Regions from separate parts of the Pseudoalteromonas mucoides genome, predicted to be linked through region 2. Evidence: predicted binding sites of a transcription regulator. Region 2 holds the regulator's gene; each other region holds the start of a gene.
What was found. The regulator FliA, encoded in region 2, starts transcription of late flagellar genes. The targets are predictions, from matches to a motif close to CTAAAGNTNNNNNNNNNNNNGCCGATA.
Positions count from the first base shown of each region.

Region 1: a site for FliA is predicted at 1,402-1,428, ahead of pomA (flagellar motor protein PomA). Genes of this name have one in related genera too.
Region 3: a site for FliA is predicted at 1,881-1,907, ahead of AAEU30_RS06160 (VC2046/SO_2500 family protein). Genes of this name have one in related genera too.
Region 4: a site for FliA is predicted at 1,540-1,566, ahead of AAEU30_RS20995 (DUF5610 domain-containing protein). Genes of this name have one in related genera too.

Region 1 is NZ_JBMMUC010000019.1:5,522-8,669, reverse strand. It holds gene ispA ((2E,6E)-farnesyl diphosphate synthase) at 56-943, opposite strand; gene AAEU30_RS18180 (exodeoxyribonuclease VII small subunit) at 947-1,189, opposite strand; gene pomA (flagellar motor protein PomA) at 1,492-2,259, shown strand; gene AAEU30_RS18170 (flagellar motor protein MotB) at 2,262-3,148, shown strand, end outside.
Region 2 is NZ_JBMMUC010000004.1:77,173-80,320, forward strand. It holds gene flhF (flagellar biosynthesis GTPase FlhF) at 1-427, shown strand, start outside; gene AAEU30_RS05460 (MinD/ParA family ATP-binding protein) at 420-1,280, shown strand; gene AAEU30_RS05465 (RNA polymerase sigma factor FliA) at 1,307-2,017, shown strand; gene cheY (chemotaxis response regulator CheY) at 2,058-2,441, shown strand; gene AAEU30_RS05475 (protein phosphatase CheZ) at 2,458-3,148, shown strand, end outside.
Region 3 is NZ_JBMMUC010000004.1:209,259-212,406, forward strand. It holds gene trmD (tRNA (guanosine(37)-N1)-methyltransferase TrmD) at 1-650, shown strand, start outside; gene rplS (50S ribosomal protein L19) at 684-1,043, shown strand; tRNA gene AAEU30_RS06150 (tRNA-Tyr) at 1,611-1,695, opposite strand; tRNA gene AAEU30_RS06155 (tRNA-Tyr) at 1,745-1,829, opposite strand; gene AAEU30_RS06160 (VC2046/SO_2500 family protein) at 1,942-2,463, shown strand; gene AAEU30_RS06165 (DUF6172 family protein) at 2,610-2,918, shown strand; gene AAEU30_RS06170 (hypothetical protein) at 3,027-3,148, shown strand, end outside.
Region 4 is NZ_JBMMUC010000027.1:24,433-27,580, reverse strand. It holds gene murI (glutamate racemase) at 1-331, opposite strand, end outside; gene AAEU30_RS20995 (DUF5610 domain-containing protein) at 395-1,510, opposite strand; gene trmA (tRNA (uridine(54)-C5)-methyltransferase TrmA) at 1,676-2,773, shown strand; gene AAEU30_RS20985 (2-thiouracil desulfurase family protein) at 2,779-3,148, opposite strand, start outside.

The DNA of each region.
Region 1 (3,148 bases), on a different contig from region 2:
ACTCTGGTTTATTAGTTATTTTGTACGTCTTTAGTTGCTTGTTATTGAGCTATGTTTAATAATTGCGTTCAACTATATATTTGGCTAAATTTTCTAGTTGCTCAGTATCGGCATCTATTTTTGCTAAAGCTTCGAGTGCTTGATTTAATAGCTGTTGTGCTTTTTGTTTAGCCCCATCAAGGCCTAGCAGAGCAGGGTAGGTTGCTTTATTTGCTGCAATATCAGAGCCTTGTGGTTTCCCTAGGGTGATGGTGTCACCTTCGACATCAAGAATATCGTCTTGTACCTGAAAAGCCAAGCCAATTGCATTGCCAAATATTGTCAATTGCTTTTGGGTTTGCTCATTAACACTCGGTGCACTTAATGCCCCAAGCGTTATTGCACAATTTAATAATGCACCAGTTTTAAGTTTATGGATTCTCTCAAGCGCTGCTAAATTAATTACTTGATCAGTGGCTGCTATATCCAATGCTTGTCCGCCTACCATACCTTCAATACCTGAAGCTTTACTTAATGCGGCAATCATTTTTACTTGTTGGTTCGCAGGGATTTTAAAGTCATGGTTTGCGATTAAATCAAACGCTAATGTTTGTAGCGCATCACCAGCTAAAATAGCATGTGCTTCACCATAAACAATATGGCAAGTAGGCCTACCTCGGCGAAGTTCATCGTCATCCATTGCTGGTAAGTCATCATGAACCAATGAGTAGCTATGAATGCACTCAATTGCAGCCGCAAGAACATCTAAATCTTGCTTATCTGCGCCAAGCATTTGCCCAGTCGCGTAAACAAGAAAAGGGCGAATACGTTTACCGCCGTTTAAAATACCATAGTGAGTGGCTTCTTTAATGCTATCTTCGGTATCAAGAGGCTGTGAAAAATATTGATTTAGTGTTGCTTCAACATCTTGTTGAGCAGATTTTATTTGTTGTTTTATTAACACCGACTATTCCACATTATCATTAAAATTGCTTAGCGCTGCCTGTGGGTCATTACCCATTAAAATAGCCACTTTTTGTTCTGCTTGTTGGAGCTTATTAGACGATGCATTTGCTAAAGCTATTCCACGTTCAAACTGTTTTAATGATTGTTCAAGCGATAAATCACCTTGCTCCATGTCTGTGACGATTACGGTTAATTCTTCAAGTGCTTGCTCGAAGCTTAAGTTTTCAGGTTTTTTGGTCGCCATAGTGGATTTTACTTAGATGATATAAATGTGAGGCCAATTTTAGGGGGAATGCTAAACTAGGTCAAAGACTGATGCATTTTTTTTATGTATTTTGGCTTTACCGTGACATTTTAATTACCTGAACCTAGGCTTAAACCTTGCGGGATGGAGTAGTTTGATTAGAATGACACTATAATAGGCGATAAAGTTAAATCATTTATTTAACGAAATGATTTAAGTAATTCAATGTTTTGCCGATAAGCAGTTAATAATAAAAGTTTGTTACCTTAAGTAGCAAAATAGCAATTCCTCTGGAGGGGTAAGTGGATTTAGCAACCATTATAGGTATTCTCGGAGCAATTGGCTTAATCGTGATGTCGATGGTGCAAAGTAGTAACGGTGAAGTTGCTATGTTTTATAATACGCCATCAGTTGTCATTGTATTTGGTGGCTCGATTTTTATCGTATTGTCAAACTACACTATGGGCCAATTTTTAGGCATTGGTAAAGTGTGCGCTAAAGCATTCATGTTTAAAATTGAATCCCCTGAAGAGTTAATTGAAAAAGCCGTCGAGCTTGCCGATTCAGCACGAAAAGGCGGTTTTTTAGCCCTAGAAGAAGCTGAAATACCCAATGCATTTATGCGCAAAGGGGTTGATATGTTAGTTGATGGCCATGATGCTGATGTAGTGCGGGCGACTTTACAAAAAGATATTTCACTTACTACCACACGCCATGAATCCGGCGCGGGGTTGTTTAAAGCATTGGCAGATATTGCGCCTGCTATGGGTATGATTGGTACATTAATTGGTTTGGTGGCAATGCTTTCAAACATGGATGATCCTAAAGCGATTGGTCCTGCGATGGCTGTTGCGTTATTGACCACTTTATATGGTGCATTCTTAGCAAATGTTATCGCTATTCCTATTCAGGTCAAATTAGAGCTACGCAAAGAAGAAGAAGCAATGAACCAGCGCCTTATTCTAGATGCTGTACTGGGAATTCAAGATGGCCAAAATCCAAAAGTAATTGAGGGTATCTTGAAAAACTACCTTGCCGAATCTAAGCGCAATGTGGATACCGAGGAGTAAACATGTCTGAGCAAGAGTGTAAATGTCCACCTCCGGGTTTACCTGCTTGGATGGGCACATTTGCAGATTTGATGTCCTTATTAATGTGCTTCTTTGTACTCTTGCTCGCATTTTCAGAAATGGATGTACTTAAGTTCAAACAAATAGCAGGTTCGATGAAGTTTGCTTTTGGTGTGCAAAACAAAATAGAAGTTAAAGATATTCCTAAAGGGACCTCCGTAATTGCAATGGAGTTTACCCCTGGTAAACCAGAGCCTACACCGATTGAAACTATTCAGCAGCAAACAGTTGAGATGACACAACAAATGCTTGAGTTTCAGGCGGGAGATGAAAGTTCAGCAGGTGGTCGTCAAGAGCAACGAGGTAATAAGCGTGGTGGTGAGTCACAAAGTACCGCTCAACAGCAAGCATTAGATCAGGCCACAGCCTCTGCGGATCAAGAGCAAGTCAATGAATTAGTGAAAAAGATAGCTCAGCAGTTAGAACAACAAATCATGGATGGTGCTATTGAGCTAGAATCGTTAGGTCAGCAAATCATTATTCGTATTCGTGAAAATGGCTCATTTCCATCAGGGAGTGCTTTTTTACAGCCTCGGTTTAAGCCTATCATTCAAGATATAGCGACTCTATTAAAAGATGTCCCCGGTGAAATTACGGTGTCAGGCCATACCGATGATTTTCAAGTATCTAATGAGCTATACACTAATAATTGGGATCTTTCTTCAAAACGAGCGGTCGCGGTTGCATCTGAAATGCAAAAAGCTCAGGGGTTTGATAAGAGCAGAATGGTCGTTGTAGGGCATGCTGAAACGCGCCCTCTGGTACCAAATGAGTCAGATGCCGACAGACGACGTAATCGCCGCGTTGAAATTTCGATTATGCAGGGTAA
Region 2 (3,148 bases):
AAATAAACGACTAGTATTAATTGATACTGCGGGAATGAGCCAACGTGATTTACGTTTAACAGAGCAATTAAACACGCTAATGCGTAATCAACGTGTGGATATTCGTAATTATTTAGTGTTAAGTGCAACGGCGCAAATTAACGTGTTACAGGAAACGGTAAGACACTTTAAGAAAGTACAATTAAGTGGCTGTATTTTCACCAAATTGGATGAGTCGCTAAGTTTAGGTGAGATTATTAGCGTAGCGATTCAAAATCGCCTTCCAATAGGGTATCTTACTAACGGCCAGCGTGTTCCTGAGGACATTCGTGTTGCTAATTCAGAAAAATTAGTAAAAAAAGCTGAACAATTGTATTTAAAAAGAACAAAAGCACAACATTCACGACGTCAAGCAGTGGCGTCAAGCACAGTAGGGATGTATGATTAACACAGTATTAGATCAAGCAAGTGGCCTGCGAAAAATGAGTCAAAACAATAATAACGGTGTAAAAGTTATCGCTGTTACCGGTGGTAAAGGCGGCGTTGGTAAAACCAACGTGTCATTAAACACTGCAATCGCGCTTGGCCAGCTAGGCAATAGAGTTTTAGTACTGGATGCCGATTTAGGTTTAGCAAATTGTGATGTGATGCTAGGTTTACGTGTAGAGCGTAACTTATCCCATGTTTTATCGGGTGAATGCGAGTTAGATGAAATTTTAGTAGAAGGCCCCGCAGGTATTAAAATAGTACCTGCAACCTCTGGCTCACAAAGCATGGTTGAACTATCACCGTCTGAGCACGCAGGCCTTATTCGCGCTTTCAGTGAACTAAATACTGAATTCGATATATTAATTGTTGATACCGCCGCAGGTATTTCTGACATGGTGCTGAGTTTTTCTCGTGCAGCACAAGATGTTATGGTTGTTGTATGTGACGAACCTACTTCAATCACCGATGCTTATGCTCTTATCAAAGTACTTAGCCGTGAGCATGGTGTTTACAAATTTAAAATAGTTGCCAATATGGTGCGTAGCATGCGTGAAGGCCATGAACTATTTGCAAAGTTATCAAAAGTAACCGACCGATTTTTAGATGTCTCTATGGAGTTGGTTGCTACCGTTCCATACGATGAAAATATGCGTAAATCTACCCGCCGCCAAAAAGTAATTGTGGAATTATTTCCAAACTCTCCAGCGGCAGTTGCCTTTAAAACTTTGGCGACAAAAGCAGTTAAATGGCCAATACCTAATCAACCTTCAGGCCATTTAGAGTTCTTTATAGAAAAATTAGTAAACGGCTAACTATGACTGCATCGGTGAGCAAAGCGATGGGCTATCAATCCACAGCAAATTTAAATGCAATAGTAGAAAGGCACGCGTCGCTGGTAAAAAAAGTGGCGTGCCATTTAATTGCACGTTTACCACCGAGTGTACAGCTAGATGATTTAATTCAATCAGGCATGATAGGTTTAATTGAAGCGTCGAAAAACTTTGATGCTGCAAAAGGTGCCAGTTTTGAGACCTTTGCAGGTATTCGCATTCGTGGTGCAATGCTTGATGAAATGCGCCGTGGTGATTGGGCCCCTCGTTCAGTACACCGCAATAGCCGTATGGTTGCAGAAGCAATTACAGAACTAGAAAGTCAATATAATCGTGAGCCTAAAGATAGTGAAGTTGCTGAAAAACTTGATATTACGCTAGATGAGTACCATCATATTCTAAGTGATGTAAACTCAAGCAAAGTTCTGGGTATCGAAGACTTAGGGGTTGATGAAGATGTAATAACCCCAGTTGGGCAAGACTTAGCACTGGACAAGCCCTTTAATAACGTTAAGAATGAACGTTTTAATGAATCCTTGTTAGCAGCAATTAAGTCGCTACCAGAGCGTGACGGCCTTGTTCTTTCGCTCTATTACAACGATGAAATGAATTTAAAAGAAATTGGGCACATACTCGATGTTAGCGAGTCGCGTGTGAGCCAGATACATGGTCAGGCGATGATTAAGCTAAAAGCAAAAATCAATGACTGGATAAATTAGTAGTAAGTAAATATAGGTTCAGACCTCACCGGAGGATGTTTTGGATAAAAACATGAAAATTCTTGTTGTTGATGATTTTTCGACGATGAGACGTATTATCAAAAATCTGTTAAGAGATTTAGGTTTTACTAATGTGCAAGAAGCTGATGATGGTTCAACAGCTTTACCAATGCTACAAAATCAAGAGTTTGATTTCGTAGTAACAGATTGGAATATGCCAGGTATGCAAGGTATTGATTTATTACGTGCAATCAGAGCTGATGACACGCTTAAACATATCCCTGTGCTGATGGTAACAGCAGAAGCTAAAAAAGAACAAATTGTTGCTGCTGCTCAAGCTGGCGTTAATGGCTACATCGTAAAACCTTTTACTGCTGCAACACTTAAAACCAAATTGGAAAAAGTGTTTGAGCGCCTAGGCTAATTAATAGGAGAGGCTTATGTCAGCACCTGCTGCGCCTCAGATCACTTTAGAACAAGCCCGTCAGCTTGTTGTTCACCTTGAAAACGGTGAGCAAGATAAAGCTGATCAGCTCATCCTTGATGCGGCGACAAAAGAGCAATCAGAACTTTTTGCTGAAGTTGGTAAATTAACCCGCCAACTTCATGACGCGCTGAAGAATTTTGAACTCGATACACGGCTCTCAGACTTAACAACTGATGCAATTCCTGACGCAAAGCAGCGTTTAAATTATGTTATGGAAATGACAGAAAATGCTGCTAATAAAACCATGGATGCAGTTGAAGCTAGTTTGCCTATAGCACAAGGGTTAGCCGATGAAATCGCCCAGATAAAGCCGACTTGGGACCGTTTAATGAGTCGTGAAATTGAGCTCGGTGAATTTAAAACACTGTGTCATAGTTTAGATAAATTCATGAACCACTCCCACACTAAGACCGACGAACTGCAAGGTCTAATGACTAATGTGTTAATGGCGCAAGATTACCAAGACTTAACAGGGCAAGTGATCCGCCGCGTAATTGATTTAGTTAGAGAAGTTGAAGATAGTTTAATACATTTATTGACTGCATTTGGTAGTCATGAAATTGGCGAAGCTAAAACTAGAATAGCAGCTATAGAAGAAATACCGCCTGCAAAAACGACATTAGCAGGTCCAGAAGGGCCAATTA
Region 3 (3,148 bases), 130 kb from region 2:
ACTGCTGGAATCCGCGAGACTATGCAACTGATAAGCATAGAACCGTAGATGACCGTCCTTACGGGGGCGGACCAGGTATGTTAATGATGGTTGAACCATTGAAACAAGCCATTCTTGACGCAAAAAAAGCGGCAGGTGATGGTGCAAAAGTAATTTATATGTCCCCGCAAGGGCGCAAATTAGATCAGCAAGGGGCGAGCGAACTCGCAAACTCCGAAAAACTGATTTTGATTGCCGGTCGCTATGAAGGTATAGATGAGAGAATAATAGAATCATACGTTGACGAAGAATGGTCAATTGGTGATTTTATTTTGAGTGGTGGTGAATTACCTGCCATGACATTAATTGACGCAGTAGCGCGATTAGTGCCAGGCGTGTTAGGTCATAACCAGTCAGCGGAGCAAGATTCATTTTCGGATGGCTTGCTAGATTGTCCTCACTATACACGGCCAGAAACATTGGACGACAAACAGGTTCCTGCTGTATTACTCAGTGGAAACCACCAAGAGATAGCTAAATGGCGGCAAATGCAGTCATTAGGTAGAACTTGGTTACGACGTCCTGACTTGTTGCATAACCTAGCTCTGACTGAGGAGCAAGCGGTATTACTCGCAAAATTTCAGCAAGAGTACCAAAAAGCTTGTGGCTAGAAGACAGTTACACCTAGGAAAGTGAGAAACATAATGGCAAAAGTAAACCAAAATATTATTAAAGCGCTTGAAAATGAGCAGCTTAAAACAGACGTACCAGCATTCGGCCCTGGTGATACAGTAGTTGTACAGGTACGTGTAAAAGAAGGTGCTAAAGAGCGTCTACAGGCCTTTGAAGGTGTTGTAATCGCTAAGCGTAATCGTGGTCTTCACTCAGCATTCACAGTTCGTAAAATCTCGAGCGGTGAAGGTGTTGAGCGTGTATTCCAAACGCACAGCCCTCTTATCGATAGCGTAACAGTTAAGCGTCGCGGTGCAGTTCGCCGTGCTAAGCTTTACTATCTACGTGAGCGTTCTGGTAAATCTGCACGTATTAGAGAAAAACTTAACTAATACGCGCTGTTTATCAACGCAGATAAAACAGGTTGTAGCCCTCGGGTTACAACCTGTTTTGGTTTTTGGGGTACGTGAGGGAGAGTTAGCGAGAGTAAAGTTAGCGAGTAGAAATAGCCTCGTAGGAACAAGCTTTAGCTGTGATTGTTTAAAGCAGTTAGCAAGAGTAAAGTTAGTCAGTAAACCATATTTATTCCGTCAATTAATATCCACTAAATATGTAATACGCTTTTAAGTCGTATTTTATCCCCGTTCATTTTTAAATTAGAACCAACCAGCGTCTCAAATGTAAAATCAGCTTCAGAGGCCGTGTGAGGCACATTAAAACAATCGTAAAAGTGAATATAGCCAATTAGGTATGTAAAGGCTTAGAGTGGTTTTGGTGGTGCTATTTGAGCGAGTTAAAACATATGCGCTTAACAAAGTGTTTCAATTGTTTAGCTGCAATGTGACTTAATATGGACTGGCTTAGAGAACTGAGTGAGGGATGTACTAAATAGTTAATTAATTTTTTCGAGATATAAAATAGAAGAAGTGAATGACAGTAGATAATACTTAGTAGAAAAGTGGTGGAGGGAGCTGGATTCGAACCAGCGAAGGCTGAGCCGTCAGATTTACAGTCTGATCCCTTTGGCCGCTCGGGAACCCCTCCACACTATTTTTGTTACATTTGGCCCCACTTAACTTAGCGGTAAGAAAAGTGGTGGAGGGAGCTGGATTCGAACCAGCGAAGGCTGAGCCGTCAGATTTACAGTCTGATCCCTTTGGCCGCTCGGGAACCCCTCCAATGCAACGGCGCCGATAATAGCAAACTTATTATTTAAGTAAAGAAAAAAGCTAAAGAAATATCAAATAATGCCGATAAATATTTATTCATGAACATAATCGGCTAAAGTCTATGCAAATCGATGGATTGTTAATCACAGAGAGTCAACTCGACAATCGCCTCGCGAAAAGCGTGAGTGAATCGCGTCGTGGCGAGTTTGCGTTACTTTTAGCAATGCTATCTCATGATGCCCTAGATTTTAGTCAGTTTCATTTACCAAAAACCCCATTTGGTGCTGATGCAAAAGAATATGATGAATCCCAGCTGCGCGCTGAATTAGGTGCCGGACCTAAACAACCACTTGCCCCAGATGAGTTTGATATGCTCATTGGTGAACATAACGCGCAACGATTGCAACAAGCAGGCATGAGTGACATACGCTTACGTAGTTGTTTATCACCAGAGCCACTTGCTATTCGTGATGATAAAAATCACATCCCACTTCATATTATTGATAACTGTGAGCCAGTCGTTCGTAAGCGCCACCTTGATAAAGAAACGCAACTGGATAACCCTCAGATCGATGCTGCAGCCTTTTATGATAGCCTCAATAATGATGCCTTGCATCAGCCACTACACTTAGCACAAGTGTGACACCGTATTGCAATAATTAAGCGATAAAGTATTTTATTTCGTTAAGTGTAAAAAAAGCACCCAAAATTTAAATGCAGTTGCTATAATGCCCTTAAATGGGATTCAAAAATGCCATTATCATTAAACCAAGGTAATTTAGGAAAGTAATGAAGAAAACATTCACGCTGAATCACGAGAAAATCAAATACCCTCGCATGGTCGACGCTGCAAAGCATGAAGTGAAAAAATATTTGAAAAGAGAACGTAACAAAACGTTACCGTTCGATGCTGATTATTGGGCATTTGATTGTAAATTTGGTAACACTGCCGAAGAAGCACAAATTGTGCATGTTGCCGAAATTAATAATTGTATCAGCGAAATTGAAAAGCAGGGTTTATCGTCTTTTTACGTTGAAATCATTGCAAGGCCTGCACAGCGCCAGTCACATGATTTTGATGACGAAGCAGATGATTAAGCAATAACAGCTTTCATTGCTAAAAGAGTGGGCTTAAGTGCCCATTTTTTGTGCCTGAAATAAAACCGAGTTTAGGGTAAGCTTGCTAAAAATAAAAAAGGAATTGATATGCTAATTAGAATTTTACCTGTGTTAGTTTTGAGCTCGCTGATTCCATTCTCAGTAATGGCCGAACCAAGCTGTGGGTTTACTAAAAACAACACCACCCCCTTGAATGACAATAACTGGCG
Region 4 (3,148 bases), on a different contig from region 2:
GCTGAGTTTGCGTTAATAAAGTAGCGGGCTTTATTGCTGGAACAACGCCCACAACGGGTATATTAGTTAACTCTCTTATTTTTGCTAATGCTAATGTCGATGCTGTATTACAAGCAATTACTAGAACATCAACTTTTAAATGGTGAGCTGTAATGTGATGAAGTAAAGAAGTTAAGCGCGCAACAATTGTTTCTTGGCTTAACTTACCGTAAGGCAGATAAGCATTATCCATAAAATAACTTAGTTGGGCTTGAGGTAATAAGGCTTTAATATGCTCAAGTACTGTTGTGCCGCCTATACCTGAATCGAATACCATAATGTGTGATGACAAACCGCCTACTCCAAGCTTCATTTAAGCTGAGCAGTTTGCCACGCACATAGTATAAAATAAAGCTTATGCTTCTGAGACTGCCTCACGCAGTTTATTCATTTGCTCAAACATCGATTTAGTATAATCAACCAGCTTACCGACTTCTTCTTGATCTTGGTTTAGCCATTGTAAAATACCCGACAACTGATTTTGCAGACCAAGTTCATTTGCCTTATTAAATGTCTCTCTCAAGTCATCATTAAACGGCGCCACTTTATTTGCTACTTCTTTTTCTGGAGCTGGTTTGTTTTCTTCATAACCTTTAATTGATGCAAATGTTTTAGTTTGCTTTAGATCCATCGAAAAAGCGACCAGCTGCTCGCTGCCTAAACTAAGTTCTTGCGCTTGCTCAAAGGCTTCATCTAAATCACCACCAAAGAAAGTCTTGCTGACACTCTGTAAGTCTTCCATTAAGGCATTGATTGCCTCTTGTTCATCTTCATTTAAATCGCCATTTACTGACATACTAAATGAAAGCTCACGAGATTGAGATGACTCACTAGCAAAACCTTCGCTATCACCAGAGCGCTGATAGCTACTTGCTGATTGCTGAGTAAAGGCATCGGCAAAGCTAATACTTACTTCATCACCTTCGGCAGTTGTAAAATTATACTGCGCATTATTGCTTAAACTTAAATATTGGGCCTGACTAACACTGACAGAATCCGGTTGAGGGTTAAATAGGTCGTCTTCAAATTCATCAAGACCATTAAAAATGCCCTCTTTTGATTTTTCGATACCTTGTTCAATATCGTCATTTAAAACACCAGTATCTTTGAGTTCTGCATACGCATCATCAATACCTATTTGAACTCCTTTGCGAGCATCACTAAGCATACCTTTGAGCTTGTCATCATCAGCGCCATCAGCTTGCGCTTTTTTTACAGCACCTGTGACAAAGTCTAAAACATTCTTTACGATTTCTTCAAAATCAAACAAAGGCTTGTCTTTTTTCTCTTGCTCAACAGGTAAGCCGAGCGCTTCTGCCATTTTGTCGCCCAATACTTTTGCCGCTAGCTCTTTACCACGTTGCTGGTAACTGTCTTGTGGGGACTGTATTGTAGGCTGAGTAAATGCGGCCTTACTGCTGTTTTGATTGACGTTATTGTTTGGGACATAGCCAAAATTGCCAATTTTCATAATCCGACTCCTATATTTGCATTCTTTATTATCGGCAAGTTTACAAAAACCTAAAGTAAAACGGACAAAAAATCAGCACTTACTTTTACTCAAAACTAGACAAATACTTCCGGCCCCCTACAATAGCGCCGATAAATAGCTTAAAGATAGAAGGTAGTGGGAATAATGGCAGTTATTAAGATCGATACATCAACGTACGATGCACAACTAAGTGAAAAAGAGCAGCGTATTATTGCGCAATTCCAACGTTTTGGGGTTGAGCAATTAGAAGTATTTGGCTCAGAGCCTATTCACTACCGCCAACGGGCTGAATTTAGAGTATGGCATGATGGGGATGATTTGTTCCATATTATGTTTGATCAAGCCACAAAAGAAAAAATACGTGTTGATACCTTTGACCCTGCAGCACCTTTAATTGGTGAAGTCATGGCTGCCATGATCGAAAATTTGAAAGGCTGTGAAATACTACGCCGTAAGTTATTTCAAATTGATTACCTATCTACTTTAAGCGGTGAAATTTTAGTTAGCCTACTTTATCACAAACCACTTGATGAGCAGTGGATGACAGAGATAAAAGCATTAAAGGCTAAACTAAGTAGCACATACAAAATTGATTTTATTGGCCGAGCTCGAAAGCAAAAAGAAGTGCTAGGTGAAGACTTTGTTACTGAGCGCTTAACTGTAAATGGCCAGGAGTTAATATTCCAACAAGTTGAAAATAGCTTTACGCAACCAAATGCCAAGGTGAACATTAAAATGCTTGAGTGGGCACAACAGTTATGCGCTCCACTTAAAAACGACTTGCTGGAGCTTTATTGTGGTAATGGTAACTTCTCTATAGCACTAGCCGGTTCATTTAATCGAGTGCTTGCAACCGAAATATCTAAGTCTTCGGTGCATTCAGCACAGTACAACATTGCTAAAAATAACGTCACAAATTTAGATATTATTCGTATGTCGAGCGAAGAATTTACGCAAGCAATGAATGGCGAACGTACTTTTTCGCGTTTGCAAGGAATTGATTTAAAGAGCTACGACTGCCAAACTATTTTAGTTGATCCGCCACGTGCAGGTATGGATACACTTACCTGTGATTTAGTCGCTAACTATGAAAATATTATTTATATCTCATGTAACCCAGACACTTTGGAACGAGACTTAGATCATTTATGCCAAACCCATGAAGTTAAGCGTTTTGCTATTTTTGACCAGTTCCCTTATACCCACCACATCGAGTCGGGTGTTTTCTTACAAAAGAAATAGACTGCTCAGCATGAAGCCAGCGCTTTTAAAAGTGCTGGCATTTGCTCCTCACTAAACACTTTAATTCCATTTTGTTCTAATAATGCAGCCGTTAACCCCATTCCCGCGACTTTAATACCACGGTGCGAGCCATCATAAATTGTATTACGACCACATGATGGGCTTGATTCTTTGAGCAGTGCAAAGCGGATATTATGAGACAGACATAATTGTAAAGCCCTCTTCGCGCCTAACTTAAATGCGACTGTCACATCTTCATCGTCATTTGTAATCACTTTATCGAGCCTGATTTCAGCCGGCGCTCTAGGTGTCGATAATCCACCAGCAACCTCAGGGCACAGCGGTATAATGAAACCTTGTGATTGCCATGTAGTA